Regions from separate parts of the Glutamicibacter sp. FR1 genome, predicted to be linked through region 1. Evidence: predicted binding sites of a transcription regulator. Region 1 holds the regulator's gene; the other holds the start of a gene.

Region 1 (15,637 bases):
GTATCGAGGTTGTGGGCGGCATAGCCGTCGGCTGCCAGGACCTGGCTTCCGGTCCTCTTCGCGGCGGCGACCAGGTGGTCGAATTCGATGTTGCTCAGCACCGGCAGGTGGAACAGCGAGCCGGCGGTGGAGCGCACGGCCTTCGGGTTGTAGATGTCTACGCTGCCCTTGGTCAGGATCACCGCATCGGCTCCGGCGGCATCGGCGGCGCGCAGGATGGTGCCGGCGTTGCCCGGATCCTGCACGCGGCAGAGCACGGCGATCAGCTTCGGCTTGGTGTCCAGCACCTCGCTCAGCTGCGGCTGGGACATGGCGACGACCGCGAGGATGCCCTGCGGGGTCTGGGTGTCGGCCATGGCGTGCAGCACCTCGCCAGTGACGATGCGGGTTGGCACCTTCGCCTCGTCGAGCAGCTGCGCGAATTCCTCGTGGCTTTCCAGGAACCCGCCGACGGCGTAGACGCCTTGGACCAGGTTGTCGTCCTCCAGATGGGCCTTGAGCGCTTCGCGAACAGCCTGCGGGCCTTCGGCGAGGTATTCGCCTGTGGCTTCGCGGCCCTTGCTCTTGGCCAGCCGCGCGATGGCCTTGACCCGTTCAGCGCGTGGATTGGACATCACTTCTGGAGGAAAACTGCTCATGACTCGAGAATACCGGTAGATACACGCAAAGGACGGGTCCGCGCTATGCGCGGGACCCGCCCTTCGTTGTGATCTGTCCTACCTGAGCTTCAGCTCAAAGGGAGAAGAGAATTACTTCATCTGCTGACGGGATTCGCCGCCAGCTGGTTCGAAGCCTGCAGCCTTGGCAGCTTCGATGGAGTTGAACCAGTACTCTGCTTCAGTCTGCTCGTACCAGGTCGAACCTGGAACGTGGTACTTGTTCGAGCCGGCGTTGCCCTTGATGACGAAGCCCTCAGGAGCGTCTTCGCCTTCAACAGCCTTGATTACGCCTTCGCCCTCGACAGCCTTGGCAGCAGCCTTTGGAGCCTTCTCAGCCTTAGGGGCAGCAACCTCAGCAGCAGCCTTTGGTGCGTTGACGTCAGCTGGAAGAGCGTCCTTTGCAACCTTGACCAGGGTGGCGAAAGCGTTCGAGTCCGAAACAGCCAGCTCTGCGAGCATGCGGCGGTCAACCTCGATCTGAGCAGCCTTCAGGCCCTGGATCAGGCGGTTGTAGGTCATGCCGTTGGCGCGGGATGCAGCGTTGATGCGCTGGATCCACAGGCGGCGGAAGTCACCCTTACGCTTACGGCGGTCGTTGAAGCTGTAAACGAACGAGTGGAGCAGCTGCTCCTTGGCCTTACGGTACAGGCGCGAACGCTGACCGCGGTAACCCTTTGCGCGTTCCAGAACGACGCGACGCTTCTTGTGGGCGTTTACTGCCCGCTTCACACGTGCCACGTGTGTACTCCTTCAAGTCAGTTCCCCAGTGCCCGCAATGCCGCGGGATGGGTGAAATCTATGGGTGGTGGGGTATTGCTTCCCCGTAGTGCGAAAGGGAGAGCTTAGAGGCCCAGCATCCGCTTGATGGTCTTCACATCGGCCTTGGCGACGATCTGGTCAGAAGCCAGGCGACGGGTAACGCGCGAGGACTTGTGCTCCAGGTAGTGGCGGCGGTTGGCCTGCTGGCGAGCGAGCTTACCGCTGCCGGTGAGCTTGAAGCGCTTCTTGGCGCCACTGTGAGTCTTGAACTTCGGCATAGCTGCCGTTCTCCTTACGTGCTCCACCCGGTAAGGCACCGGGTGGGGATCATCCGAAGCGGGCCCCGATAAAGGTGACCGCTGTTGTTCTTTTGTAGTTGGATCTTCCCGGAGGAAAATCCTTCACCGTGAACGGTGACGGGCCCGAAAGCCCAACAGGCTTGGCTAGGCGTCGCCTTCAGCTGCCTGACGTGCCTGCTCCAGCTTGGCGCGGGCGTCATCATCCATGGAAGCTGCGACATTCTGGCCCTCGGTCTCGACCGGAGCGTCGGTGCGGATCTTGCGCTTGGCCGAATTGCGGCCACCCGACTTCTGCTGCTGCTCGCGGCGAGCCTCTGCCTTGTTCTTCAGCGGACCAACAACCATGACCATGTTTCGGCCATCGATGCGCGGGCTGGACTCAATGACTCCAACTTCGGCGACGTCTGCTGCAAACTTTTCAAGCAAGCGGATGCCCATCTCTGGACGTTGCTGCTCACGACCACGGAACTGGATCATGGCCTTGACCTTGTCGCCTGCGCCCAGGAAGCGCACTGCGTGGCCGACCTTGGTCTCGTAGTCGTGGGTGTCGATCTTCAGGCGGAAGCGGACTTCCTTCAAGACCGTGTTGGTCTGGTTCTTACGAGCTTCGCGAGCCTTGACGGCGGCTTCGTACTTGTACTTGCCGAAATCCATCAATTTGCACACTGGAGGCTTGGCGCTGGGTGCCACCTCGACCAAGTCCAGATCGGACTCGAGAGCAAGACGAAGCGCGTCCTCAATGCGGACGATGCCTACCTGCTCACCATTAGGGCCGACGAGACGTACCTCTGGCACGCGAATGCGCTCGTTAATGCGTGGATCGCTGATGTGTCACTCCTGAAATTCGTAATCCATGACCGCAAACAAAGAAGGCCTCCGTCTGCGATTGCAGGCGAAGGCCAGAAAGAACGACACAGCCGAACACGGGAAGTTCCCGCGTAAGCGCTTGGGGATCGCATTGCTGTGATCCTGCCGAATTACCCGGAAGCCTGAAACGGCGACAGCGGGTGGGAGTTGGCCTCCACTTGCATGGCTCAATACTAGTACGAATCCCTCGTCCAGGGCTAACTGGAGAACTGCGAGAAGTACCGGCATCGAGTCGGTCTGTGACAAGCTTAGCAGTATGACTAACGAAGACACCAACTCGCACCAGCACACTGTGGACCAGCAGGTGCGCGATATCGCTGAAGTTGCAGCAGTTGAAATCATCACCACCGCTGCTGTCCACCTGATGAGTGCAGCAGCAGTCAAGTGCGGCCTTGCAGAGGGCGAAGATGCCAATGAGCTGAAGGATCTCGACGAGGCCCGCAAGCTGATCACCGCACTGGCAGGCCTAGTCACCGCCGGTGCGCCGGAGATCGGCTCCCAACACGCGGCGCCTTTGCGCGACGGACTGCGCAGCCTCCAGCTGGCCTTCCGCGAAGCTTCGATCATCCCCGATGCACCAGGCAAGGGCCCGGGCGAGAAGTTCACCGGACCGGTCAACTAGGTAATATTGGCCGAATTTTAAGAGATTAACATCATGGACTCGTTTCCTTCGGGAAACGGGTCCATTGTTGTTCGGATCACCGGCTAGATTGGAAGCATGCAGATGCTCGAACAGCCAGTGCTGGACGCCGGGGCCTACCGCCTGCGCCCCTTCCAGCCCAGCGACATCCCTGCCGTGCGGCAGGCGTCCGCTGACCCGTACATTCCTCGGATCACCACTGTCCCGGCGCAAGGGACCGAAGCGGACTACGCGGCATTCATTGAACGCCAGCACCGCCGGGTCGCCGAGGGCAGCGGGTACTCATTTGCCATCGCCGACTCGTCGACAAATGCCGCTGCCGGGCAGATCGGCCTCTGGCTGCGCGACGCCCACCAGGGCCGGGCCAGCATCGGATACTGGATCGCCCCTGGGTGGCGCAGGCGTGGCATTGCCAAGCAGTCATTGACCGCGCTGGCGGCCTGGGGCTTGGAGCATCCGGGCATCGAACGGGTGGAGCTCTACGTGGAGCCCTGGAACGAGGGGTCGTGGCGGACCGCCGAAGCCTGCGGCTTCCAGCGCGAAGGGTTGCTGCGCAGCTGGGAACGGGTGGGCTCCGACCGCAAGGACATGTACATGTACTCGCGGCTCAGGCCAGCGCCTCGCGCCTAGGCGATCGTTTCCAGGCGACGGCGGCGGACACGGCGCACGCGACGGCGGATCTGCTGGGCGATCAGCGCGATCACTACAACCAGCGCGGCCATCGTGCTGATGCCGATAAAGGCAGGAGCCGGACCGAAGTTGTCGACGAAGATGCCGGTGATTGGAGAGCCCAGCGCGGTGCCAGCGGTCATCGCCGATCCGTACCAGCCCATGGCTTCGCCGCGGCGCTTTTCAGCCACCAGGTCGGTAAGCCATTCGGAGGCCGCCGACAGCGTTGGCGCGCAGAGGAAGCCGGGCAAGGCGGAGAACAGCGCCAACGACCAGGTATCCCACGCAAAATACATCGGTATGGTCAGCACTGCCATGGTCAGCAGCAGCACCAGCGGAGAGATGACCCGGGTCATCGACCCGTAGATCAGGCCGCCGATCAGCGAGGCGCCGCACCAGAAGAAGAACACCAGCCCAAGCTGGTGGCTTTGCGCCGACGCATCCAGTTCGGCCACGATGGCCACCTCGGTGCCGGTGAGCAGCATGCCCGCTCCGGCCGAGGCGATGAAGACCGCCAGGACCGAAGCGCTGACCCAGTTGAAACGGTTCTTGAAGTTGCGTCCGCGCTGCTTGATCCGGGCACGGGCGGATTTCATGCCGGCGGCAATCAGCTCGCCTTCGACTTCGGGCACGCCCATCGGTGCGGCGGCAATGAAGCTGGCTTCCGCGCCCAGGCGTTCTTCGTGCACGTTGGCCCGTGAAGCAATCGCCTTGGGGTCGTCGCTGCGTGTTGGCGGATTCAGGATCATCAGCGCCAAACCGGCCACCGTCGAGGTTACGCCAATTACGCTCAAGCCGATGACGCTGCTGACCTGGGTGGCGACAATGCCGGCACTGGCCGGGCCGACGATGAACACCAGTTCGGTGGCGGTTGCGTCCAGGGCGAAGGCGGTACGGCGCTGCTCACCGGTGGTCATGATGCCCAGTGCGGTACGCACCACGGAGAAGACCGGCAGTGCGAAGAGCCCGCCGATGAAGGCCAAGGGGTAGACCCAAACCAGCGGAACATGGGGCACCGTGCACCAGACGAGGGTTTCGACGATCACCGAGGGGATCATCGCGCGGCGCAGTCCCCAGACATCCACGCGGGCTCCGCGCCAGGGGGCGCCCATGGCGATGCCCAGGGTCATGACTGCCGTGACCAGGCCCGCTGAAACCCAGGATTGGTCGAGGTTGTTCACCAGATGCAGCAGCAGCAGCATGCTCAAGGCAGAGTGTGGCAGGCGGGCAATCATGCCAATCAGCAACAACAGTGAGATCTGCGGCTGGCGCAGGATCTGCCAATAGCTTTTCATGCCCGGAAAGTTCCTTATCTGGTCAAAAGGAGCCCGCCGGTCTAGCTCGGCGCGCTGTGCAAACTGAGTTCGAGGGAATCCACTGCTTCAGCGAATTCGGTGTTCTGGGACAAACGCCCGTGGATTGCGCGAGTTGCCTCGCGTGCATCGTTTTCGCTCGTTCCAGGAGCAAAGACGAACTGCAGGTTCAGTTCCGGTCCGGAACCTCCGCCAAGGACAACTTGCCCGTCCTTGCTGCGGGAGCCGACTCCCCTGCCCGGGGCAACCTTGACGGTCTGCAACTGGCTGAAGCCTTCGGTTGCATCCTGCACCAGGTTGGCGATCTGCTGATTCTGATAACTCGGAATCCACTCGATCTGCTTAGCCAGGTTCCAGACCCCGGGTCGTCGAAGCACGAAGGTGAAATCGCTTCCGGGATCGAGGACCAGCAGCTGGCATTCCTCGCTGACTGCCGAGAGGGCCGCCCGCGGGGCGTAGACCGCCACCGGCCGAGCTTCCTTGTGCCACGTCTGAAGCCGTTCAACTGTGGTGAAGATCGGCAGAGCCATGCGGCCATCCGGGGCCTTGATCTTCACCAGCGCCATATCGGCTTCCTTATCGGAGGCGAAGCCGTGTTCAGTCATCGCTTCTTCACCGAGCTGGGCGACCACCGCAACGAAAACGCGCGCCTGTGACAAGGATTGATGCACTTCGCCCTCCCCCGCGGTGCCGGCTCGCAAGGCTGCCAAAGCGGCAACGACATTGGCGTCGGCCTTGCCGTCGTCCTTGTCGAAGTTATGCAGGGGGTTGCCTTCGCCGCTCAGGTCGCGGCCTTCCCAATCCTGGCCGGCAGAGTCGGTTTTTGAGCCTGCCTGCGCCAGCGCAGCGACAATATGTCCCGGCAGATGGCGTTTGGGTGCGGATTCAGGTTGCTCGGTGCTCATAGCTCCATGCTATCGGTGGTTTCGAGGTTGTTGGCAGGAAGTTCCAAAACTGCATTCATGAGCTTGGCCACCCCGAACGGTGGCATTTCAGATTTCACTCCCTGCCGTCTGTGCGCAATCGCTGCCAGGGGGAGGTATTGCAGAAATCCGGCTTCACAAATGGAAAGGCGATTCAGAAGCAGGAAGCTTCTGAATCGCCTTTCGCGGATGGGGCTTGGTGCCTAGCGGCGGCCTGCCACATCGAGGGCTTCCTGCAAGGTGAACTGGCCTGAGTACAGCGCCTTGCCCATGATGGCGCCTTCGATGCCTTCAGGAACCTGCTCACGCAAGACGCGGAGGTCTTCAAGCGAGGAGATGCCGCCCGAGGCGACAATCGGCTTGCTGGTCTTGGCAGCGATTTCGCGCAGCAGTTCAACGTTTGGACCGCGCAGCGTGCCGTCCTTGGTCACGTCGGTGACAACATAGCGGGCGCATCCGGCGTCTTCCAAGCGAGCTAGGACGTCCCACAGGTCGCCGCCGTCCTTGGTCCAGCCGTGGCCGGACAAGGTGGTTCCGCGCACGTCCATGCCCACGGCGATCTTGTCACCGTGGCGGGCGATGGCCTGCTTCGTCCATTCCGGGTTTTCCAGTGCGGCGGTACCGAGGTTGACGCGGGTAGCGCCGAATTCCAGTGCACGTTCCAGGGAGGCGTCGTCGCGGATGCCGCCGGAGAGCTCGACCTTGATGTTCAGTTCCTTGGCAATGCGCTGGACGATCTCGACATTGCTTCCGCGGTCGAAGGCTGCGTCCAGGTCGACCAGGTGCAGCCATTCGGCCCCGGCGTTCTGCCAGGAAAGCGCAGCTTCCAGCGGGTCGCCGTATCCGGTCTCGGAACCGGCTTCGCCTTGGACCAGGCGCACTGCCTGGCCGCCGGCGATATCTACCGCAGGCAGGAGTTCGAGGATTGGTTGCTCGCTCATGATGTCCTTAGTGAAGAAGTAAAAAGTGGTTAGTAGGTCAGGGCCCAGGCTGCGATCAGGCTAATGCCTGCAAGCACCCAGAGCGCGATGATCCATGAAATATGGGCCTTCTGGTTCTTCAGCGAAATGGCCCCGCCGATCAGGAAGGCCCCGATAACACCCAAGATGAGGCTCCACATGCCTAGAGTGTCCCCAACCAGTTGCGCAGCAGCTGTGCGCCAGCGTCGCCGGACTTCTCCGGGTGGAACTGGACTGCCGAGAGCGGGCCGTTTTCGACGGCGGCCACGAATGGCGTCCCGTGCGTCGACCAGGTCACCTGCGGCGGGGTCATCGCCGGCTGGGTGACGTCGAATTCCCACTTCTGCACAGCGTAGGAGTGCACGAAGTAGAATCGCTCGTCCTCGATGCCTGCGAAAAGCTTGGATCCTTCCGGCGGGCGCACCGTGTTCCAGCCCATGTGCGGAATGACATCCGACTGGAGGCGTTCAACCTTGCCCGGCCATTCGCCGATGCCTTCGGTTTTCACCCCGTGCTCCACGCCTTCTTCAAAGAAGACCTGGTGGCCCACGCAGATCCCCAAGACGGGCAGGCCACCGGCGATGCGGCGGCCGATCCAGCGCAGGGAACCGGTTGCGGTCAACTGCTCCATGACCGAGGCGTAGGCGCCGACTCCCGGGACTACCAGTCCGTCGGCAGCCACGATCTTCTTCGGGTCTGCGGTCAGTTCCACCTCGGCGCCGGCGGCTTCCAAGGCGCGCACGGCGGAACGGACGTTGCCTGAACCGTAGTCCAGGACAACTACTGTTTTCTTCTCCACTTACAGGGCACCCTTCGTGGATGGGATCTTGTCGCCCATGCGCTCATCGCGCTCTACGGCTTCGCGCAAGGCGCGGGCGAAGGACTTGAATTGCGCTTCGACAATGTGGTGCGGGTCGCGGCCCGAGAGCACCTCGATGTGAGCGCAGATCTGTGCGTGGAAGGTGATGGCTTCGAAGACGTGGCGGGTCATCGAGCCGGTGAAGTGTCCGCCGATCAAGTGGTATTCCTGGCCAGCAGGCTCGCCGGAGTGCACGAGGTATGGCCGGCCCGAGACATCGACGACTGAACGGGACAGCGCCTCGTCCAGCGGAGCGTAGGAGGTGCCGAAGCGGCGGATGCCTGCCTTGTTGCCCAGCGCCACGCGCAGCACTTCGCCGATGGTGATCGCGGTGTCCTCAACGGTGTGGTGGACATCGATGTGGGTATCGCCGGTAGCACGCACGGTGAGGTCGATGAGCGAATGCTTGGAGAGCGCAGTCAGCATGTGGTCATAGAACGGCACCGAGGTGCTGATCTCCGAGACTCCGGTTCCATCGAGATCCAATTCAACGAATACGGACGATTCGCTGGTCACGCGTTCCATGCGGGCGCGACGTGCGCCAATCAATTCGGCAGACATGTCTTCCTTCGCTTGTCTTTGATTACTTCTGCGAGCCGAGCAGTTCGGCAAGTCGTTCCAAGAAGGCTGTGGTTTCTGATTCGGTTCCGGCCGTAACACGCAAGGTCCCCGGAATTCCATTGTCGCGGATGATGATGCCGGCTTCCAACAGGCCTTCCCAAATAGCGTGGGGGTCTTCGACGCCACCGAAGAAGACGAAGTTGGAGTCGGAGACCGATGGCTTCAGGCCCAGTTCCTTCAAGCGCGCGACGATGCGGTCACGCTGGGACTTGATGTCTTCGACCTGCGCCAGCAGCAACTCGATGTTCTTCAAGGCGGCGATCGCCGTTGCCTGGGTCACGGCCGACAGGTGGTACGGCAGCCGCACCAAGCGGATGGCATCGGTGACCTCTGGCGCGGCGGCCAGGTAGCCGACGCGTGCGCCGGCCAGGCCGAATGCCTTGGACATGGTGCGCGAGACGATCAATCGCTGGCGGCCTTCAAGCAGACTCAGTGCGGACTTGGTGCTGGCCAAGGAGAATTCGGCGTACGCCTCGTCAACGATCACCATGCCGTTGTGCTCGCTCATGGCTTCGTACACGGCCGTGATGACATCAAGGCCAAGGGCGGTGCCGGTGGGGTTGTTCGGCGAGCACAGGAACACGATATTCGGCTTGTGCTCGCGGACCTGCGCGGCTGCAGATTCGGCGGACAGGGTGAAATCCTCGGCGCGTTCACCGGCGATATAGGTGGTATCAGTACCACTGGCCAACAGCGGGTACATGGAGTAGGTGGGGCCGAAGCTCATCACGGTACGGCCTGGACCGCCGAAGGCTTGCAGGATCTGCTGCAGGATTTCATTCGAACCGTTCGCGGCCCAGATGTTCTCCTTGGTGAGCGAGTGGCCGAGGTAATCGGCAAGAAGTTCACGAAGCTCGGTGAACTCGCGGTCGGGATAGCGATTCAGAGTTGCCGCTGCCTTGGCCACTTCCTGGGCAATGGCGTCTACGACTACCGGTGGCAACGGATGGGTGTTCTCGTTGACGTTCAACTGGATCGGCACGTCAATTTGCGGTGCGCCATAAGGGGATAGCCCGCGGAGATTCTCACGCAAGGGCAGCTGACTCAAAAGTTCACTGCGGTCATTCACGCATCAAGTCTACGTGCGCAGCGAGCCCGCCAGTGAATCCGCTACGGCTGCAGGTAACAAACTCTAGCCAGCGGGGGAAGCTAACCGGCAAGGACCGGAATCGACAAGGTATCTCCAACCTGGATTTCGCTGCCGTCCAAGGCGTTGAGCTCCGCGATGTGGCCAACTGCGGACGTCACGTCGTAACCGGTGGCATAGTCGCGAGCCAAACTCCATAGCGTATCCCCGGGGATCACGGTGACATCGATGGTTCCAACCCCAGCAGGATCTTCTGCCGCGGCATGCGCGTCAGAGGCGAACATGGAGAAGAAGAAAGCAGCAGCGATCGTGAGTGCGAAAACGGGCATCCCCACCAGCACAGCCCAACCGCGGCGGTTGATGCGGATTTTCAGCGGCGCTTGGGTCTGATCTGAGTCAAGTGCGACGGTAGCCATGACGTTGTCTCCTCAAGAAATTCAAGTGATGCGAATTTTTATTCGAAAGTACGGATTCGAAAACTTGTTCGAACCTCGTACATCTGTTCTAACAGAGGTTCGCGGAACTTGTCCAGAAGTTTTCGAACAAATCTTTGAAAGAAGCTCGCTTATCTACTAAGATTTCGAAGTAGACGAGCAATGAAAACATCTCACCATCTAGCTCCGACAGTTTGGACACGCAAACTTTCGAATGATTGCTAGGGAAGGCAAAATCTCATGTCAGCATCACAACGCACTCCCCGATCGAATGCACGTTCGCTGACGATTCGCCAAAAGAAGATCCTGGAGACGATCCAGCGGTCTATCGGCAAGAACGGTTATCCGCCATCGATGCGTGAGATTGGCGACGCTGTCGGACTCAAGAGTCTGTCGAGCGTGACCCACCAGTTGAGCCAGTTGGAAAAGCTCGGCTATATCCGTCGAGACCCACGCCGTCCGCGCGCGATGGAAATCCTGCTGCCACTGCAATTGTCCGACGATGCCGAAAAGGCCGAGGCCTCGGAGCCGGTCGAGCCGGCTGCCAGCGAAGACGCCAAGATCATTGAACTGAGCACTTCTGCTGACACCACCATGGTTCCGCTGGTTGGCCGTATTGCTGCTGGCGGTCCGATCCTGGCAGAACAGTCCGTCGAGGATGTTTTCTCGTTGCCTCGTCAGCTCGTGGGCCACGGCGAACTGTTCATGCTCAAGGTGTCCGGCGATTCAATGGTTGACGCCGCGATTTGCGACGGCGACTGGGTAGTTGTCCGCCGACAGCAGACGGCAGACAACGGCGACATCGTCGCAGCCCTGCTGGACGAGGAAGCGACCGTCAAGACCTTCCGGCAGCGTGATGGGCATACCTGGCTGCTTCCGCAGAACTCGCGCTACGAACCGATTTTGGGTGATGCAGCAAAGATCATGGGACGGGTCGTCTCGGTCATGCGCTCACTCTAGATTTCGTGTGGATATTGCGCTGGTGCTTGGCACCAGCGCAATTTTCGTTTAATCAGCTAGTCGCCGGCCTCAAGCTCGATCTGGGCGGCCGCGGCGAAGATCATCCAGCGCTGGACTGCCGCCGAGAGCCGGCGTGGTTCCTGGTCGGTCAGATGGCCTGCAGTTGCCTTGACCAGATCCTTGGCCTGCTCCCTGCTTGGTGCTTCCAAGCGGTGATCTTTCGCGGCGAGAGCCAGATACCGGCACAGGATTCCGGCAAAAAGATTCCCGTCTCCCCCGCGGTTGAACGCGAGTACTCCGGCAGCGGAAGACAGCGAGTGCGTGGTCGCATCGATCAGCACCTGGGCGTGAGCCAGATCGGCCGGCTCGCCAAGCTCAAGCAACGCGCCTAGCACCGTGCCCTGGTTATAGGTATAGACCGCTGGCTCCATCGTGTGCCCCTGGCTGGTCAACCGCAGCCCGTCCAGATACAGCCCACGCTCGGCGCTGAACAGGTTCTTCTCCAGCCATTGGAGGACCTGCCGTGCGGTGTCCTCCTGGCCGGTTCGGCCGAAGAACAGGGCCGCCGGCGCATTGGCCGGCGTATTCTTGAAATCCCGTTTTTTCGACCAGTACAGGCCGCCGCCCAGCACCTCGTCCATGCCAGCTTGAAGCTGTTCTCCCAGCACCCGCATTGCAGTCTGAGCAGCGTGGTTTCCTTCTCCCGTCACGGCCAGCGTGAACTGCGCCAGACGGCCGCTAGCCAAGGCAAGCCACGCCATATCGTCGAAGAAGTAGTTGGGCAGCATCCCGAAGTTGCGAATTCGAATGCCACGCAACAGATGATTGGCCCGGGCCAGCTCGGCACGCGCCGATTCCGCGTCGCCTGCGGCCAGATAGGAGTGGCCGTCATCAATGATGGCATCCAGATAATGCGCCTGCCACCAATAGTTCCACTCCGACAACGGGTGCGCGCAGCCATTGAGATCGCTGAGCATGCTTCCGTCGCGCAACCGGTGCGCCCTGCTGTAGCTTTGCCCAATCCAGGTTCCGGGCAGCCGCAAGAGGCGACGCCCGAAACGCTGATGGGTGTCGATGGCGGCTTGGTGTGCCAATTCTTGCATGGACTCCATGGTGCCTTTCGATTCACGCGGCATCAGTTCTTGTCACAGACCTTAGTGCATCGCCGAGCATCCTGCAGATAGGGCATAAAGAACTTGAGCTGCCCTCAGTCCAAGGACAGCTCAAGTTCATGCTCCATGATTCGGCTATTTACCGTCCGGGTTCAAACGCTGGAGAACACCGGCAATGACCTTCTTGTCGACAGTCGGCCACATCGGCGGCAGGGTTGCTTTCAAGAAGCTGCCGTACCGTGCAGTGGCCATGCGCGAATCGAGGATCGCCACCACGCCCTTGTCCCCGACCGAACGGATCAGGCGTCCAGCGCCCTGGGCCAGGCGAATCGCCGCATGGGTGGCGGCCACCTGCATGAAGCCGTTGCCGCCATGCTTGGCCACGTCTTCGGAACGGGCTTTGGAGATCGGATCGTCCGGGCGCGGGAACGGGATCTTGTCGATGATGACCAGTCGGCAGGAATCTCCTGGCACGTCAACGCCCTGCCACAGGGTCATGGTTCCGAACAGGCAGGTGTCACGTTCGCTGCTGAACTGCTCGACCAGCGACTTCATGCTGCCCTCGCCCTGGCACAGGATGTCCACGTCCAGGCGTTCGCGCAAGATGCTTGCCGCTTCTTCGGCGGAGCGCTTCGAAGTGAACAGAGCCAGTGCACCGCCGCCGGAGGCCTTGATGAGATCCTCGATCTCATCCAGCGTCTCCGCAGCCAGTTGGCGGCCCGGCTTGGGCAGATGCTTGGCTACGTACAGGATGCCCTGCTTCGGGTAGTCGAAGGGACTGCCGACGTCCACGCCAGTCCAGGACGGAGCCCCGGCGCCCATCAAGCCCAGCGAGCCTGCGACCGAATCGAACTGCGAACCGATAGCCAAGGTAGCGCTGGTCAAGACGACCGTGCGCCCATCGAACAGCCCTTCGCGCAGCTTGCCGGCAACGGACAACGGGGCAACGTTCAACGTGGCTGGCTGGGTCTCGTCAGCTTCGACGTATCCCCGGCCTTCGACAAACTCCCGCGGACGGGTGGTGTACAGCACCTCGCGGCGCTCTTCGGATTCGAGCATGCGAATCGCATCGTCCATCACCGACTGCAGCTGGGAGCGGGCGGTCTGTCGCCCGCCGTCAGCCGGTGCATTGGCTTCGGGCTTGGACAGCGCCAACGCCAGCCGGGCCTGTTCCACGATGTCGTTCAGGGCGATGCCCATGTCTTCGCGCAGGCCATGTTCCAGCAGCCCCGTGGGCACGCCGGTCAACGACTTTTCCAGGCGGTTCGCCGCCTTGACCATCTCGTCCACGTTCACTCCGCAATGGCGCTTGGCGCCGCCAGCCGCGGTGAGCACCATGCGTGCGGAGAGCGCCCCGGAAACCGAACTGGTCACGCGGTCCTGCAGTTCGTGGGCCTCATCGATGATCGCGACTTCGAAGTCCGGGAGGACCGAAAGCCCCTCGAAGGCCGATACCGCCAGCAGGGCGTGGTTTGTAATGACCACGTCCGCTTCCCCGGCACGGGCGCGAGCCATCTCCGAGAAGCATTCATCCGCCATCGGGCACTTCTGCGACCCCAAGCACTCCATGGCCGAAACCGAGACCTGCTTCCACGCCTTGTCGCTGACCCCGGGCACCAGCTCATCGCGGTCACCGGTCTCGGTCTCTTCAGCCCATTCGCGCAGCTTCATGACCTCGCTGGCCAACGGCGAATAGGTGGTGCCGGCAGGAGCTGCCGGCTCATCCATCGAGAAAAGCGTGCCTTCGTCATCCGGGTACCCGCCGCCGAGCTTGTACTGACACAGGTAGTTCGAGCGTCCCTTGAGCAGGGCCACATCCATCGGGCGCGAGAGCTTGCCCTTGAGCGATTCGAGCAACCGCGGCACGTCACGGCCGACAATCTGCGATTGCAGCGCCAAGGTCGCGGTGGAGACGATCACCGGCTTGGCGCTGGTCTGCGCGTGGGCCAATGCCGGAATCAGGTAGCCCATCGACTTGCCGGTGCCGGTGCCTGCCTGCACCAGCAAGTGCTTTTCATCTTCCAGCGCACTGACCACATGCTTGACCATTTCCTGCTGGCCGGTGCGCATGGCACCGCCCATGGAAGTGACCGCGGCCTCCAGGAGCCCCAGGGCCTGCTCTTGCTTATCCATGAAGGTTGAAGGTCTCCAACTCTGCAGCTAGGGAATCGCGCACCTTGACGATCATCCGGGTGCCCTCCTCCAGGTGTTCGCTTTCCAAGATCTCTGATTCGCTCTGGTGCAGCTTGGCGATCAAATCCCCGCGGTTGTAGGGAATGAGCACCTCAAGCTGGATGCCGGGGCGTGGAATCGATGAGCTGATCTTTTCGAGCAGCTCCTGGATGCCTTCACCGGTGTGCGCGGAGACGACCACGGTGTTGGATTCCCGGTTGCGGATGCGTTCGATAACGAACGGGTCAGCCACATCGGCCTTGTTGACCACGATGATCTCTGGAATGTTCAACGCGTCGACTTCGCCGAGCACGGTGCGCACGGCTTGGATCTGCCCTTCGGGATCAGGGTGGGACCCGTCAACGACGTGCAGGATGAGATCCGAATCGGCGATTTCCTCCAGCGTGGATCGGAAGGCTTCCACCAGCTGGGTCGGGAGGTTGGATACGAAGCCGACGGTATCGGCCAGCGTGTAGGTCAACCCGTCCTCGGTCGCCGACTGGCGGACGGTTGGATCCAGGGTAGCGAACAGCGCGTTCTCCACCAGCACCCCGGCGTTGGTCAAGCGGTTGAGCAGCGATGACTTGCCGGCGTTGGTGTAGCCGGCAATGGCCACGGCTGGAACCGCATTGCGCTTGCGGCTGGCACGCTTGGCTTCGCGGGCAGGCTTCATGGCCTTGATCTCGCGGCGCAGCTTCGCCATGCGGTCGCGAATGCGGCGGCGGTCCATCTCGATCTTGGTTTCACCCGGTCCACGCGAGCCGATGCCGCCACCGGCGGCACCTACGCGGCCACCGGCCTGGCGGGACATCGATTCGCCCCAGCCGCGAAGACGCGGCAGCAGGTATTCGAGCTGGGCCAGTTCAACCTGGGCCTTGCCCTCGCGCGATTGGGCATGCTGCGCAAAGATGTCCAGGATCAGGCTGGTGCGGTCGATAACCTTGACCTTGACGATATCTTCCAGGGCACGGCGCTGCGATGGCGCCAGCTCTGCATCGACAATCACGGTATCGGCACCCGTTGACGCAACGATTCCGCGCAGCTCTTCGGCCTTGCCCGAGCCGAGGAAGGTCGAAGGGTCCGGCTTGCTGCGGCGCTGCACCAGGCCATCGAGGACTTCGGAACCTGCGGTCTCCGCCAAGGCGGCGAGCTCGCGCAGGGAGTTCTCGGCGTCGGCGACGGTACCATCGCTCCAGATGCCCGCCAGCACGACGCGTTCCAGGCGCAGCTGGCGGTATTCAACCTCGGTGACGTCTTCCAGTTCCGTGGACAGGCCTGCGACGCGACGCAGCGCGCGGCGATCC
Region 2 (15,637 bases), 770 kb from region 1:
GTGTCAACGATCCGACATGAACTCTGGACCTTGCTGCACCGGCACCGTTCGAAAGAACTGTAGAGTTGTACGCGAAGTTCTTAACACGATTTAGCTTTTCGATGAGGGGCAATGACCGAGAAGATTCAGCTCACCAACAAGGTTGAAGCAATCAACTGGAACCGTATCCAGGACGATAAGGACGTGGAGGTCTGGAACCGACTCGTCAATAACTTCTGGCTTCCGGAGAAGGTGCCGCTGTCCAACGACATCCAGTCGTGGGCCACCCTGACCGAAGACGAAAAGCTGCTGACCATGCGTGTCTTCACCGGCCTGACCCTGCTGGACACCTTGCAGGGTACCGTAGGCGCCGTCTCGCTGATCCCGGATGCACTGACCCCGCACGAAGAAGCAGTGTACACCAACATTGCCTTCATGGAATCGGTGCACGCCAAGAGCTACTCCTCGATTTTCTCGACCCTGGCCTCCACCAAGGAAATCGATGAAGCCTTCCGCTGGTCCACCGAGAACGTGAACCTGCAGAAGAAGGCCCGGATCATCGAGAGCTACTACCACGGCGAAGACCCGCTCAAGCGCAAGATCGCTTCGACCCTGCTCGAATCGTTCCTGTTCTACTCGGGCTTCTACCTGCCAATGCACTGGTCCTCGCACGCTAAGCTGACCAACACTGCTGACTTGATCCGCCTGATCATCCGTGACGAAGCAGTCCACGGCTACTACATCGGCTACAAGTTCCAGAAGGGTCTGGAAGGTGCCAGCGAAGAACGCAAGCAGGAGCTGAAGGACTACACCTTCGAGCTGATGTACGAACTGTACGAAAATGAAGTCCAGTACACCCATGACCTCTACGATCCGGTAGGCCTGTCCGAGGACGTCAAGAAGTTCTTGCACTACAACGCCAACAAGGCTCTGATGAACCTGGGCTACGAGGCCATGTTCCCATCCACCGTGACCGACGTATCCCCAGCTATCTTGGCTGCGTTGAGCCCGAACGCTGATGAGAACCATGACTTCTTCTCCGGTTCCGGTTCCTCCTATGTCATCGGCAAGGCAGTAAATACCGAAGACGAGGACTGGGACTTCTAGTACCTAGCTTTTCCGACACTGGCCCCACCAATTTGGTGGGGCCTTTGTCATGAGCGGCGCTATACGCAACGCACAGCGGCAATTGGTAGATACTTGGAAAGTACGAGTTGCTATCAATGCGCGGGAGTCAATGTGCAGATCGAATCCACTTCGGATGAACAAAGTTCATTGGACGACCAGCAAATCCAGCGGATTCGACGCAAATCCATTTCTGTCCTCGCCGCAGGACAGATTCTTGGTGGCTTGGGCAGTGGCGCAACCCTGACCTTGGGGTCGCTGCTGATTGTGAATGTTTCCGGGCTCGATGAACTGGCCGGCATGGCAGCAACCATGAATACACTGGGTGCCGCCGTCATGGCACTGCCGCTGGCGATGCTCGCTCAGAAATTCGGCCGGCGTGTTTCGCTATCAACAGGTGCCTTGCTGGCGGCCAGCGGCGTCACCATCATCATTGCCTCAGCATTCCTGAAATATTGGCCGCTGCTGCTGCTCGGCATGCTGGTTCTAGGAACCGGCTCGGCAATGAATCTCCAATCCCGATTCGCTGCCACGGATTTGTCCAGCAAATCCACTCGCGGCCGTGATCTCTCCATCGTCGTATGGTCGACAACCATCGGCGCAGTCATTGGTCCCAACTTGTTCGAGCCTGGCGAAGAACTCGCTCGGTTCATAAGTCTCCCATCGTTTACCGGAGGCTTTCTCATCGCCATGTGCGCGCAACTGATCGGCGTGCTGGTTTACTGGGTTGGCTTGCGTCCCGACCCTTTGCAGATTGCACAGCAACGAGCAGCTGCCCACGCGCAAAAAGCCCAGCTTCGCCGCCGAGGCTGGAGCATCCTGAAAAACACTCCGGCAGCTCGACGTGCGGTGCTCACCGTGGCTTTGACCCACCTCTACATGGTGTCCATGATGTCAATGACTCCAATCCACATGCAGCATCAAGGGGCAAGCCTCACGCTCATCGGCATCACGATTTCAATTCATGTTGCCGGGATGTACGCATTGTCGCCGGTATTCGGCTGGCTCACGGACAAGGCAGGAGCGCGGACGATCATCTTTGCTGGGCAAGTATTGCTGATCACGGCAAGCATACTCGTGTGGATCGATTCAGAGAGCCACACCGTGACAACCTTTGCTTTGCTGAGCTTGGGACTCGGCTGGTCTGCGGCCACAGTTGCCGGGGCAACAATGATTTCCGGGGCGGTTGGTATTTCGGAACGTCCGCAATTGTAGGGCACCTCGGATCTCTGCATGAATCTTGCCGGTGTGCTTGGAGGGCTTAGCGCTGGCCCGGTTCTGGGAGCCGTCGGGTTCCAAGGGCTGGCCGTGGTGCTGTTGATCTTCGCGATGCTCATGATTGCTGTGAATTTGAAGCCAAACAGCTCGGATGCTGTCTACGATTAGCGGATAGTGCCAAGCTGGAAGCTGGTTACTTCATGCGGAAGGTTACGGGCTCATGGCAGAAGATACACGGTGCATTATCGTTGGGGGAGGACCCTCCGGAATGGTGGCCGGTTTGCTGCTTGCCCGCAGCGGTGTGCCAGTAACGGTTCTTGAGAAGCATGCCGATTTCCTCAGGGATTTTCGTGGTGACACCATCCACCCCTCAACGCTGCAGTTGCTTGATGAAATCGGGCTGATGAGCGAGTTCGAAAAGATCGATTTCAGCAAGGTTGCTCAGGCAAGCATACCCGCCAGGGACGGTTCGCCAGCTACAGTTCTCGACCTGTCGCGGTTGGAGCATCCATTTCCGTTCATCGCCATGGCGCCGCAGTGGGATTTCCTCAACTTGTTGGCTCGTGCAGGTGCAGCGGAACCGAATTTCGAGCTGAGGATGTGTACTTCGGTAACTGACGTTGTCACCGAAGGAGGCCGCATAGTTGGCGTCAAATATGAAGACTCGGCCGGCGGCGGTGAAATGCGTGCTTTGCTCACTATTGCGGCAGACGGCAGGTGGTCCCGTGTCCGAGAAGCAGCCGCACTGCCGATGAGGGAATTCTCCGTACCGATTGATGTGTGGTGGTTCAAGATTCCAAGCAACGTGGATCGAAAGAACGAACTGACTCCAGCGTTCGCCAAGGATCGATCTTTTGTCCTGATTCCGCGCGAGGGATACGTGCAGGCAGCCATGCTTTTGCCGAAGGGGCACGATGCCCGGCTACGCGCAGAAGGCGTCCAGTCATGGAGGAAGTCAATCATCCAGGCCGCCCCCGAGCTGGCAGATGGCGTACGGAGTTTGGCCCTTGATGATGCGAAGCTTCTGGACGTCAAGCTAAATCTTGCGAAACAGTGGTGGCGGAGAGGCCTGCTGTGCATTGGGGATTCTGCCCATGCCATGAGTCCAGTTGGGGGAATCGGCATCAACTTGGCTGTGCAGGATGCTGTAGCAGCGGCACGGATCTTGGCGCGGCCTCTTCGGGAGGGGACGATTTCTGATCATGATGTGGCAGCAGTACAACGCCGCCGAACCGTCCCGACAGTTGCTACACAGATGGTTCAACGAGTTATGCATCGCGGGCTAACCCGCGTCATGCAGGCCAGCGGCGAATTCCGGGTGCCGATGCCGGTAGCTTCCGCTTTTCGCTTGTTCCCGAAGCTCACGACATTGCCGGCTCGTCTGCTTGGTGTAGGGGTTCTTCGGGAACGACCTCCGGTCGAAGCCTGCCGGTAGAAAACGGTTAAAAGCAGCAAAGGTGCAGTTCCATCCTTGCGGGGAACTGCACCTTTGAAGAAAGTCTCTTAGCGAGCCTGGATGTTGGTTGCCTGTGGGCCCTTTGGACCAGCTTCCAGGGTGTACTCAACGGTCTGGCCCTCTTCGAGGCTACGGAAACCGAAGCTCTGGATTGCGCTGTAGTGTGCGAAGACGTCAGCCGATCCATCCGAAGGAGCGATGAAGCCGAAGCCCTTTTCAGCGTTGAACCATTTTACGGTGCCAGTGGCCATAGTGTTATTTCCTTATTTATTGATGGCCACGATGTGGCCTGGTTGCCGATCCGAAGTTTCGAATCGGAAAATTTAGGGGTTACCTCGCGCAGAGCTGCCGAGAACGATTCGCCTGCCGTCGATACGGAGCATCGAATACTGATTTTGCCGGTATCGGCCAAAACGGGGGTCGCTGCACGTGCTTAGACATCATCGGTTTCCAGGCTGCTAGCGGGTAATGACCCCACGCTAACGGAGTAGAACAAGGAAGCCACAGAAAAGTGACGCACGGAAACGTCGAGATGTTTTATCTGCAGTGAAGAAGAGAAGATGAAGAATTCGTTTCGATAGGAGTTCATTCAATCTGAAGATCGATGAACCGATTTGCAAAGCACAGACGATTTGTTGGCTGTGCTACAAATCCTACTGCTAACAATTGCTGGCGGGGACTCACACCTGCAACCGTTGAGGTAACGAATAAAGCCTACCATTGATCGCCGTCCGGTGGGGCGTGACGTGTGATACGTGGGCAACCTGCCGAGGTGAATCGCGCCAACGGAGTTCACGACTTGTCGATTGACTAGTGCGTCAGCAGAAAGTAATTCTCTGTAAAATTGATGAGCATTATTCGCGTGCCCCTGGGCGGCCGCAGCTCGGCCCCCTGGAAAACAGTGCGCCAGGGGACAGAGCCGGCAACTACGGCTTCGCTGGCGCTGAGGCCTCAGCCAACCGACTGCCCAGCAGATCAGCATTGATGGCAGCTCCTGCGACCGTTCCAGATGCTGCCGCGGCCATGACCATCGCGCCCAGGTTACTTGCGTTTCCGGCGGCGTATACTCCGGGCAGAGCGGTAGCGCCCATTTCATTGACTTGGATGAAGGTGCCAAGCGGATTTTCGGCAAGCTGCCCGCCGAGCGACAGGTAAAGCGAGGCTTGCGCGTTCATCTGGCTTGCCACTACCAGTGCCTGCGCGTTGACCTTTCGGCCGTCTGCAAGGGTCACTGAATCCAGATTTCCCTGAGCATCGAAATCGATCGCTTGCACTGCTTGCTCGATGACCGGTATTTCCAAGGCGGCAAGTGTTGCGCGATTCTCGTCGTTCAATGCGGCCGGGGTGTGGTTGATGAAGGTGATGCTAGGGCTTAGCTGGCTGAACATCATCGCTTGATGGGTGCTCATGGGCCCGATACCGAGAACCAGGATTTCTTGGTCGCGGACTTCCCAGCCATGGCAGTAAGCGCAGTGGACCGCGGTATCGCCCCATGCGCGGGCCAGGCCTGGAATCGGAGGCAAGTCATCAACCAGACCCGTCGCCAGCACGATGCGGTCTGCGCTGAATGCTTGGCCGGACATCGTGACGCTGAAACCGGTCTCCATCGAACCGCCGAGCTGGTCGACTGTGCCTTCGATAATTTGCACTCCATAGTTCATGGCCTCCCGCCGTCCGCGGGACAAGAAGTCAAGGGGATTGATGCCTTCGTTTCCCAGGATGTTATGCGCATGCTGCGCTGCAGCGTTTCGCGGCTTTCCTTCATCGATAACCAGCACAGTGCGCCGCGAACGGCCTAGCGCGATGGCGGCCGCGAGTCCCGCGCTGCCGCCGCCGATGACGATTGCTTCGTAATGTTCCATGTCCCTCTCCTTGCTGCGTTCGGTGTACTGTCCACGGTATCGACGACTTGCGCCAAAGGGTGTATCGTTTTGCGCATGACGCAAGAAATCGATGTGGATCAGATTATCCGGCAACGCATCAGGACGCTTCGGCAGAATCTTGGATGGTCATTGGAATCATTGGCGAGCAAGGCATCCCTCAGCGTTTCCACGCTCAGCAGGATCGAAACAGGAAGCCGTCGTATTGCCCTTGACCAGCTGATACCCATAGCCAAGGCGTTGAACACCAGTTTGGACGAGCTAGCGTCAACCTCTGAGGCCGAGATCATTATCCGCCCGGAGCCGATTTCGATGCCGGGGGTCACCATGTGGAAGCTGTCCACCGATGACGCGGTGAACGGTGTCAATGTTTCGAAAATGCGCTTCGATCCTTCGCAGGCGCCCGCTCCCACCGAGCTGCGCATCCATCCGGGCAAGGAATGGTTCACAGTGCTCCTCGGCGAGATCCAGCTGAAGCTGGGGGATCGAACCTACCATGTGAAGGCGGGTCAATCCGCCCAGTTCGACACCATGACTCCTCATGCGATGTGGGCGGTCAATGGTGTTGCCGAGGTGCTCGGAATCATGGATCATGCCGGCCAGCGAGCCCATGAGCACGACACAGCCGGCTAGTTTAGTGAATTCAATTACTCTTGGATAGCCTGAGGGCAGAGTATTGAAGACCGCGATGCCAGGAGGGCAACGATGACGCACCAGCTCAACGAAGAGCTAGAACAGACCCTAGCTGATGGCGATTTCTATTTTGAAGCTCTTGGCGATGGGCGCTATCGCTCGTCGTGGCATTCCCAGGGTGCGTGGAACCCGCATGAGCAGCATATGGCTCCCGCCTCGGGAATCTTGGCTTATGCCTTGGAAAATTTCCAGCCACGCGCAGACATGCGCATCGCACGGATCAGCTACGAAATCCACGGTCTGATCCACGCCGGGGAATTCGAGATCTCAACGCGAATGGTCCGTCCCGGCCGGACGATCGAATTGATTGAGGCCGAGATGACTGCCAAGGGCCGCACCAGCATCGTTGCGCGCGCGTGGCGAGTCATCCAGAGCGACACCAGTGCTGTAGCAGGGATCGAAGACAAGGAAATCCCGGGTCCAGATGCCTGCTCGGTCCGGGACATCAGCGGGAAATGGCCTGGTGGCTACATCAAATCCATCGAGTTGCGTGCCAATGATGAACTGCGCCCAGGTCGGGGCTTCGCATGGCTGCGTACTCCTTATGCGCTGGTCGACACGGGAGACGCTACTGCGTTATCCAGCCTGGTGGGAATGATCGACACGGCAAACGGCGTGGTGCCACGTGTGGATCCGGGTGAAGAGACCTGGATCTACCCGAACGTGGATCTCCAGATCCACATGTACCGCATGCCGGTAGGCAAGTGGCTGGGGCTGGATGTCCAGCAGAGCTTCGGCACCGACGGCATCGGACTGACCTCAACGGTTTTGCACGATGAAACTGGCCCTTTCGGCCGGGCCGAGCAGATCCTGACGGTCCGTTCGCGCTAGTTCGATGCGCCGGCTGAAAGCTTGGCCAGCAGCTTCTTGAGCTCTGGCTTGGACATCAGCGTGAACTGCCGCTGGCGGTACTTTTCCCGGTCTGCGCTGTGGGCCTGGAAAAGTGCATAGCCGCGCTTGACCAGGAATAAGATTGGCTTCCGGCGCTGTGCTACGTCGCGAACGAATCTCCGAAGAGCGGTGACCAAGGCCGGTTCGTCGACATAGTACGCCTGGACATTGATGCCCTTGGCACACAGCGGCTCAAGGATTTCGTAGAGGAAGATGCCTTCGGCGACGATCGGTCCTCCGGCGCACGTGATTTCGCGATGCCCGTTGTAGCTCGAGGTTGCGATTGAGTAGTTGGGGACCATGGTGGTACCGCGCTGGAGCAAATCATCGATTGCCTGCAGCGCGGCTTCCTGATTCCAGGTAGCCGAATCGTCCCAGTCGATTTCGCCGTAGCCGGTGCGAGGGAACTCAACAGGATTCCCGTCTTCACTGATCTGGCGGTAGAACTCGTCCAGCGGCAGATGAGGCTGGCCGAATTTCGACGCGAGATAGGACTTGCCGGATCCGGACGGCCCGGCAATCAGGATGACAGGGGTTGAAGAATTTGGCACGCCTTTTATTATGGCCCAGAAATGCCGGCTTTCGGCAACCAGCTGCTGTGACATCTACTCCACCTGAAGTGATTTGCTGAATTAGACTCAGTTCCATGAGTTTGTGGAATGCCCAGTCAGATGCGCCGTTATCCGTGGAAATCGAAGTTCCAAGCGGAGACCCGGCAGCTGACCTAGAACGCGGAGTGCAGTTGCTGCGCGATGTCCAGTCGGGCGAGAGGGGTTCTTTGCTACGGCTCTATCGTCCGGACCCGACTCTGGCCTTTGGCCAGCGTGATGTGCGTCTGGACGGCTATGAGGAGGCGCGGGAGGTGGCGCAGCAGCTAGGCTTTGCGCCATTGGTGCGCAAAGCCGGTGGCCGAGCCGCGGCATATCACCGGGGCACATTAATCGTTGACCACATTGAGCCCGAAGCTGAGGCAGTGATGCGCCAGCAAAGCCGCTTCGAGGTATTTGCCCGCGTCTATGCCAACGCCTTCCAGCGCCTTGGCGTGAATGCGCAGGTCGGGCCAATCCCGGGGGAGTACTGCCCCGGCGATCATTCGGTACATGGCCTCCCTGATGGGAACTCGCCGCGCAACTATCCAGTGAAGCTGGTAGGCACGGCTCAGCGTGTGGTTTCCGGCGCGTGGCTGTTCTCTTCAGTCTTTGTTGTCGAAGATTCTTCGTCCTTGCGCCAGGTCCTTGATGGGGTCTACCAGGCAATGGGTGTTCCCATGGATCCGACAACGGTAGGCGCAGCGAACGATTTGCTCGCCGGTGTCACCACTGAAGCATTTATTTCCGCGTTGCTCGGGGAATACCGCGAGCACGCAACGCTGCACGGTGCATAGCGCAGCTAAAAAGGTATCGGCACCTGCTGGGGGTGCCGATGCGTGGTTTTGCGACTGGAACTATGCGCCGACGCGCTCAACAACCTCGTCGATGCGCGGGTTGGTGGCTGCGGTACCGTCCGGGAAAATCAGAGTTGGAACGGTCTGGTTGCCGTTGTTGAACGACTCGACGATCTCCGCGGTGCCTTCAACTTCTTCGATATTCACCTCGGTGTAGGTGACACCCTTCTGGTCCATCAGGCGCTTGAGGTTGCGGCAGTAGCCGCACCAGCTGGTGGTGAACATGGTGACTCCGCCGGCAGCGGGAACGTACTGGTCAAGGTTCAATTCATTGCTCATAGTTGGTGTAACGGCACGCATGTTGACTTTGTTCCCGGCTGGCCGGAAAAAGTTCGCTGAATTCTCGGACGCTGCTCGCTAGACTGGGGAGCAGATTTTCCTTGAGGCCGGACTAGGGGGCAAGCGATGTGCGGACGATATGTGATGGCCAAAGCTATCGGCGATCTGGTGGCGGAGGCCGAGGCCGAAGCTGACGACAACCTGCAATTGCGCCAGTCATGGAACGTTGCGCCAACCACCGATGTGCCGATTGTGCTCGAGCGGCTGATCGGCGATGAGCTGCACCGCCAGATCCATGTCGCCCGGTGGGGGCTGGTGCCAGGCTGGGCGAAGGAGCTTTCGGTCGGGGTGCGTGCCTTCAACGCGCGCAGCGAGACGGCCAGCACCAAGCCGACCTTCCGCTCAGCAGTGAAGAAGCGCCGAGCCGTCGTCCCGGTGGAAGGCTACTACGAGTGGAAGAAGGAGGGCAGCAAGAAACGCCCCTTCTACGTGCACCGCGAGGATGGAAAGCTGATCTTCTTCGCTGGCCTCTATGAATGGTGGAAGGACGAGGACGGATCCTGGATTCTTTCCACCTCGATCATGACCATGGATTCGCCTTCGGCTGAAGAACCAGGGGTGCTCGGCGAACTTGCCGGCCTGCACGACCGCTTGCCCATTCCGCTGGGCAAGGAGATGATGGGCCGTTGGATGAACCCTGCCGAGGAAGATGGCGAAGGGCTGATCGAGCAGATTCGTGCAGAAGCGTTCGATGTGGCCTCAGAATGGACCATGCATGAGGTCGACACCGCTGTCGGCAATGTGCGCAATAACTCTCCGGAGCTGATCGAGGCGCACAGCAACTCGCTGTTCTAGCGCTGGTGCCGGGCGGCGTGCTGCACCATCCAGGCGCCGTTGGCCATGGCGAATACTGCCAGCCCCAGTCCCATCAGCCGCCGCGCGGCAACGCCCGCCGGGGACGTGGCCAGCGAGGACAGCTGTGCGTGCGTCAGCGGCTCGTAGGCGAACCAGCCCAAAGGCACCGGTTGCAGCGTATCCCAGATCTTCAACCCGGCCCCTGCCAGGAACAAGGCCAAGGCGAGCGCGGCCAGGATCCAGGGCACGACTCTGAGAGGGCGCACCGCCAGGATGCGGCGCATCAGGAAGATCCCTGCTGCCAGGCAGAGGGTGACGACGCCGAAGAACAGCAGCGCGCCTCCGGCAAGAAGCACAGGGCTCGGCGACTGCGAGATCGCTCCTGCGGCTGAGTAGAAGCTATCTGCGGCAGCGGCCACCGGTTGGCGGCCGTCGTGCCAGATCAAGACGAGGCCGCAGAGCAGGGCGGCAAGGCCGCCATAGCCTGCCGTTCTCTGGATCCGCAAATGCGTTTCAGGCATGGATTCATTATTCCATCGATGGTGTGGGAAACAAGGATGGCGGCAGCAGCCGGCCCGCAGGCCGGCTGCTGCCGCCATTTGGTGGAATCGCTGTCGCGGGTCAGTGCCCGCGCTTGATCCATTCATCCAGGTTCGGCGCTTCGGCGCCGATGGAAGTGGCATCGCCGTGACCGGTATTGACCACCGTTTCGGCTGGTAGCACCAGCAGCTTGGTGCGGATCGATTCAATGATCGTCTCGAAGCTGGAGTAGCTGCGCCCGGTAGCACCCGGTCCGCCGTTGAACAGGGTGTCGCCGCTGAACAGCACGCCGAGGTCTTCCGCATAGAAGCAGGTTGAACCTGGCGAGTGCCCCGGGGTGTGCAGCGCGGTCAGCGAGGTGCCGGCGATGGTGAATGAATCGCCTTCGCTGATTTCCGCGTCCACGTCGCGCTCCGGGTAGACAGCTTCCCAGAGCATGCGGTCTTCTGGGTTCAAGAACAACGGTGCATCTACGGCGTCGGCGAATTCGCCGGCGGCGCGGATGTGGTCATCGTGCCCGTGGGTCAGCAGGACGGCCATGACTTCGCGATCGCCCACGGCTTCCCGGATCTTGGCAACATCGTGTGCCGGGTCGATCACCATGACCTCGGAATCATCGCCGATGATCCAGACGTTGTTATCGACATCCCAGGTGCCGCCATCCAGCGAGAAAGTGCCGGAGGTGACGACGTTCTCGATGCGGGCAGCCATTAGAGCTCCACCACCGAACGCAGCACGGTGCCTTCATGCATCTTCTTGAACGCCTCTTCGATTTCATCGATCTTGATGCGTTCGGTGACGAAGGAGTCCAGATCCAGGCGGCCGAGCTTGTACTGCTCGACAAGCATCGGGAAGTCGTGGCTTGGCAGGCAGTCGCCGTACCACGAGCTCTTCAGCGAGCCGCCTCGGCCGAAGACGTCCAGCAGCGGCAGCTCGAGCTTCATCTCCGGGGTCGGGACGCCCACCAGCACCACGCGGCCTGCAAGATCGCGGGCGTAGAAGGCCTGCTTGTAGGTTTCCGGACGGCCTACAGCATCGATCACCACATCGGCGCCGAAGCCGCCGGTCAGTTCCTGGATGGCTTCCACTGCGTCGACCTTGGAGGAATCCACGGTGTGGGTGGCGCCGAAGGTCCTCGCGGTTTCCAGCTTGTCAGCGTTGACGTCCACCGCGATGATGGTGGTCGCGCCAGCCAGCTGCGCGCCGGCGATGGCGGCGGCGCCGACGCCGCCGCAACCGATCACGGCAATCGACTCGCCGCGCTTGATTTCGCCGGTGTTGATCGCCGCGCCGATGCCGGCCATGATGCCGCAGCCGAGCAGGCCGATGGCTGCCGGATCGGCTTCCTCATCCACGATGGTGCACTGGCCGGAGTGGACCAGGGTCTTCTCGGCGAAGGAGCCGATGCCTAGGGCGGCCGACAGTTCGGTGCCGTCCTCGAGGGTCATCTTCTGGGTGGCATTGAAGGTGTTGAAGCAGTACTTCGGCTCGCCCTTGGCGCAAGCGCGGCACTGGCCGCAGACTGCACGCCAGTTCAGGATCACGCGGTCGCCGACCTTCACATTGGTGACGTTCTCGCCGATCTGGCTGACGACTGCGGTGGACTCGTGGCCCAGCAGGTAGGGGTACTCGTCGCCGATGCCGCCGAGCTTGTAGTGCAAGTCGGTGTGGCAGACACCGGTGGTGAGCACGTCGACGACTACTTCTCCGGGGCCCGGGTCCGGAACGATGATGTCGACGACCTCTACCGGCGCATCCTTGGCGCGGGAAACAACGGCTTTGACCTTATGAGGCATGGGATTTAGCTCCTGGAACGATTGACTGTTGTTGTCTCGATGTTATCGGTGTCCCCGGCGCTTATGGAACATTCACGACACAATGACGCAGGCTGTTTCGCCCAGAGCCAATTTGCGCAGGTGCACCACGGTTTTCCCGGAACATATGTGACGGTGCAAGGGCTGCTCCTCGAGCTCCAGCTCTGATGGTCAGCAGGGTCCCACTCCCATCGGGTACCTCGCCAAATTGCGCCTAGCCTTGGCTCATGATGCGCAGCTTGCCAGCGATGCATCGCTGTTCCAGATTGCCGCGACGTCGGATACTCCTTGCCCTGTGCGTTCAGCACGGCCTTTCGCAGGGCCTATTTAGCCAGCCTGTCGGCGCTGGAGCCGCTGCGCTCGGCTAACCCAAACTGTCGGTCGCGCTGACTAGTGTAACTGTCATTCGAACACATGTTCGAATAGAATGATTCTACTAGGTAAGGAGTGTGCACGTGGGGATGTTCACCGAGTCGATCGAGGTAGCTCGCGCAGCGAATGGAATGCCGTTGCGCGTGAGCTGGCAGGGGCAGGACTATCGCTTGGTGGCCGAACCGCAGCGCTGGTTCGAGCGCCGCAAATGGTGGGACGAGAACCTGCGGATTCCCCGCGGAGCCGGTGCGGGGATTGCCGACTATGAGATGTGGCGCCTGCAGCTGGTCGCCGTGCGCGGATCCAGCCAAGTGCACAGCGTCGATGTGAGTTTTGATGCGCAAACTGAGCGGTGGCGCCTGGTGCGGGTGCATGGCTCGCTGGCCCGTAGCGCCTGATGTCCCGGCAGGGGAACATATTTTCGAAGGACCTCCATGAGCTTCACCCATCTGAACGTCAGTTCTTCATATAGCGCCCATTACGGCGTCTCGCCCCCAAAGCAGCTGGCCCAGGCGGCCAAGGCGCAGGGGGCGCAGATGCTTGCGTTGACTGACCGGGACGGGCTGTACGGGACGGTCAAGCATGTGGCAGCCTGCATGGCAGAAGGCCTGCATCCGATTCTCGGGGTGAACCTTGCGGTGCTTGATAGCCACGGGGAAGCCCAAGGGCGGATTGTCCTGCTGGCCCGTGGGCGCTGCAATGGCGCCGGGTATGCGGCGCTGTGCCGGGCAATTACCCTCGCGCATGGCACTTCGCATGGTGTTCCGGGCCTGGAAGCCGGGCAGCTGGCGCATCTGGGCGCCGGCGGGAACCTGATGGTCCTGCTCGGCGGGGAATCGGATGTTGCCCGCGCAATCCTCAAGGGAAACTATGCCCACGCCCGGGCGCTGCTTGCCAACTGGAAGAAGCGGCTGGGAAAGATGCTGCGCGTGGAGATCACCACGCACCTGTCCAGTCCCGGGTCGCGCTACAGCCTCGGCGAAGCAGGCCGCTTGCTGCGCTACGCCCACGAGCGGGGGATCAAGGCAGTCCTCAGCAACGCTGTACGCTACGTGGATCCCGACGGTGCGGTCACCGCAGACATCCTGGACTCGGCGCGCGCCCTGCACAGCCTGAAGAATCTGGACTCCTGCCAACCCAACGGCCAAGGATGGCTGAAAACCCCGCAAGAGATGCGCCAATTGGCCAAGGAAATCGGCCAGGCCACCGAAAGAAGCTGGGCTCAACAGCTGTTGCGGGAAACCGAGGCGCTTGCCGAATGGGCTGCGGCCGACCCGGTAGCCGATCTCGGATGGAAGAAGCCGGTCATCCCCGAAGCCAAGGTCATCGGCCTGCATCGTCCGGCCATGCAAGAACTCACCGAGCGAGTCCACGCAGCGGTGCCCGGGCTCTTGCCGCACGCCAAACCCAGCCTCATTGAAAAACAGCTGGCTCTGGAACTCGGGGTGATCGACCGGCTGGACTTCGCCGGGTATTTCCTGACCGTCGCCGAAACCGTCAAGCTGATCACCGGCATGGGAATCCGCGTGGCCGCCCGCGGCTCCGGCGCCTCCTCGCTGGTGAACTACCTGCTGGGCGTCAGCCAGGTGAACCCGCTAACCCATGACCTGGTGTTCGAACGCTTCCTCTCCGATACCCGCACCACCTTGCCGGACATCGACATCGATGTGGAGTCCGCACGCCGCCACGAGATCTACCGGGAGATCTTCGCCAGCTTCGGCGAAGAGCGCGTGAGCCTGATGAGCATGCAGAACGCCTACCGTGCCCGCGGCGCGGTCCGCGATGCAGGAGCCGCCCTCGGGGTGGAGCAGGAGCAGGTCGACGAGATCGCCAAGCAGCTCTGGCGCTTCTCCGCGTCCTCTTTCCGCGAAGCGCTCACCGAGAAGCCGGAACTGGCGGCATTGGCCGAACGCATTACCGATGACACCCAGCTCGATATCCTCATCGACGCCACCGAACGCCTGGACCGGCTGCCGCGCCATATCTCCATGCACCCCTGCGGAGTGATCCTCTCCGACGCGAGCCTGCTGGACCGCACCCCGGTCCAGCCGTCGGGCATCGGGCTGCAGATGAGCCAGTTCGACAAGCACGACATGGACCTGATGGGGCTGATCAAGCTCGACGTGCTCGGGGTGCGCATGCAATCAGCCATCGCCTACACCCTGGAAGAGATCGCCCGCATGCACCCGGACAAGCAGTCGGTCGCGCGCGCCGGAGGGCACGTGGATGACAGCTATATCTCCGCTGCCGGAGCGATCGACCTGTCCCGGGTGCCGCTGGATGACGGACCCACGTTCGAATTGATCCGCTCAACCCATACCCTGGGCTGCTTCCAGATCGAATCCCCGGGCCAGCGCGAGCTGATCGGCAAGCTCGCCCCGCGCGAATTCAACGACCTGATCATCGACATCTCGCTGTTCCGCCCTGGCCCCATGCAATCGAATATGGTCAAGCCCTACCTGGAGCACCGCCACGGCTTCGCCCCGGCCCAATACCTGCACCCGGACCTGATTCCAGCGCTCGCCGAAACCCATGGGGTCACCGTCTTCCATGAACAGGTGCTGCGCATCCTGGATGTGATGACCGGTTGCGGGCTGGGCATGGCCGATGTCTACCGCCGACTGCTGGGGAATCCGGACAAGGAACCAGCCGTAGAACGCTATGTGCGCACCGAAGCAACCAAGCGCGGCTACAGCCAGGAGACGATCGACAAGGTCTGGGAAGTGCTCTCCGGCTTCGGGTCCTTCGGCTTCTGCAAAGCCCACGGGGCGGCCTTCGCCGTGCCCACCTACCACTCGGCCTGGCTCAAGGCCCACCACCCCGAAGCCTTCCTTGCCGGCATCTGGGAGCACGACCCGGGCATGTACCCCAAGCGGCTGCTGGTCTCCGAAGCCCGGCGCATGGGCATCCCCATCCTGCCGCTGGACATCAACCGCTCCACCGGGCACTACCGGGTCGAACGGGTGTTCGAATCCGCTCCAGCGAAGCTCCCGGTGGTGCCACGCGCGCCCAGCTCGCTGCGCCCTGGACGCTACGGGGTCCGCCTGGCCTTCCGCGACATCCACCAGATGAGCGAACGCGAAGTCGAACG

What was found. The regulator LexA, encoded in region 1, represses DNA repair genes until DNA is damaged. The targets are predictions, from matches to a motif close to TCGAACANNTGTTCGA.
Region 2: the regulator LexA is predicted to act here: its motif matches at 12,581-12,596, upstream of ACLQ8T_RS08990 (DUF6504 family protein).

What each region holds. Positions count from the first base shown of each region.
Region 1 covers NZ_CP178602.1:1,083,210-1,098,846, reverse strand. Annotated here, with positions in the region: gene ACLQ8T_RS05270 (TrmH family RNA methyltransferase) at 1-614, opposite strand, end outside; gene rplT (50S ribosomal protein L20) at 750-1,397, opposite strand; gene rpmI (50S ribosomal protein L35) at 1,502-1,696, opposite strand; gene infC (translation initiation factor IF-3) at 1,862-2,512, opposite strand; gene ACLQ8T_RS05250 (DUF1844 domain-containing protein) at 2,841-3,206, shown strand; gene ACLQ8T_RS05245 (GNAT family N-acetyltransferase) at 3,303-3,854, shown strand; gene ACLQ8T_RS05240 (MFS transporter) at 3,851-5,188, opposite strand; gene ACLQ8T_RS05235 (SseB family protein) at 5,230-6,111, opposite strand; gene priA (bifunctional 1-(5-phosphoribosyl)-5-((5-phosphoribosylamino)methylideneamino)imidazole-4-carboxamide isomerase/phosphoribosylanthranilate isomerase PriA) at 6,333-7,070, opposite strand; gene ACLQ8T_RS05225 (hypothetical protein) at 7,100-7,234, opposite strand; gene hisH (imidazole glycerol phosphate synthase subunit HisH) at 7,252-7,887, opposite strand; gene hisB (imidazoleglycerol-phosphate dehydratase HisB) at 7,888-8,508, opposite strand; gene ACLQ8T_RS05210 (histidinol-phosphate transaminase) at 8,531-9,637, opposite strand; gene ACLQ8T_RS05205 (LysM peptidoglycan-binding domain-containing protein) at 9,718-10,071, opposite strand; gene lexA (transcriptional repressor LexA) at 10,330-11,049, shown strand; gene ACLQ8T_RS05195 (glycoside hydrolase family 76 protein) at 11,106-12,152, opposite strand; gene ACLQ8T_RS05190 (ATP-dependent DNA helicase) at 12,297-14,294, opposite strand; gene hflX (GTPase HflX) at 14,287-15,637, opposite strand, start outside.
Region 2 covers NZ_CP178602.1:1,856,911-1,872,547, reverse strand. Annotated here, with positions in the region: gene nrdF (class 1b ribonucleoside-diphosphate reductase subunit beta) at 112-1,086, shown strand; gene ACLQ8T_RS09060 (MFS transporter) at 1,219-2,319, shown strand; gene ACLQ8T_RS09055 (hypothetical protein) at 2,338-2,490, shown strand; gene ACLQ8T_RS09050 (FAD-dependent oxidoreductase) at 2,543-3,757, shown strand; gene ACLQ8T_RS09045 (cold-shock protein) at 3,826-4,029, opposite strand; gene ACLQ8T_RS09040 (NAD(P)/FAD-dependent oxidoreductase) at 4,705-5,640, opposite strand; gene ACLQ8T_RS09035 (helix-turn-helix domain-containing protein) at 5,632-6,291, shown strand; gene ACLQ8T_RS09030 (thioesterase family protein) at 6,364-7,182, shown strand; gene ACLQ8T_RS09025 (uridine kinase) at 7,179-7,793, opposite strand; gene ACLQ8T_RS09020 (biotin/lipoate A/B protein ligase family protein) at 7,889-8,626, shown strand; gene ACLQ8T_RS09015 (glutaredoxin domain-containing protein) at 8,687-8,965, opposite strand; gene ACLQ8T_RS09010 (SOS response-associated peptidase) at 9,092-9,820, shown strand; gene ACLQ8T_RS09005 (hypothetical protein) at 9,817-10,341, opposite strand; gene ACLQ8T_RS09000 (MBL fold metallo-hydrolase) at 10,442-11,071, opposite strand; gene ACLQ8T_RS08995 (S-(hydroxymethyl)mycothiol dehydrogenase) at 11,071-12,156, opposite strand; gene ACLQ8T_RS08990 (DUF6504 family protein) at 12,636-12,944, shown strand; gene ACLQ8T_RS08985 (DNA polymerase III subunit alpha) at 12,981-15,637, shown strand, end outside.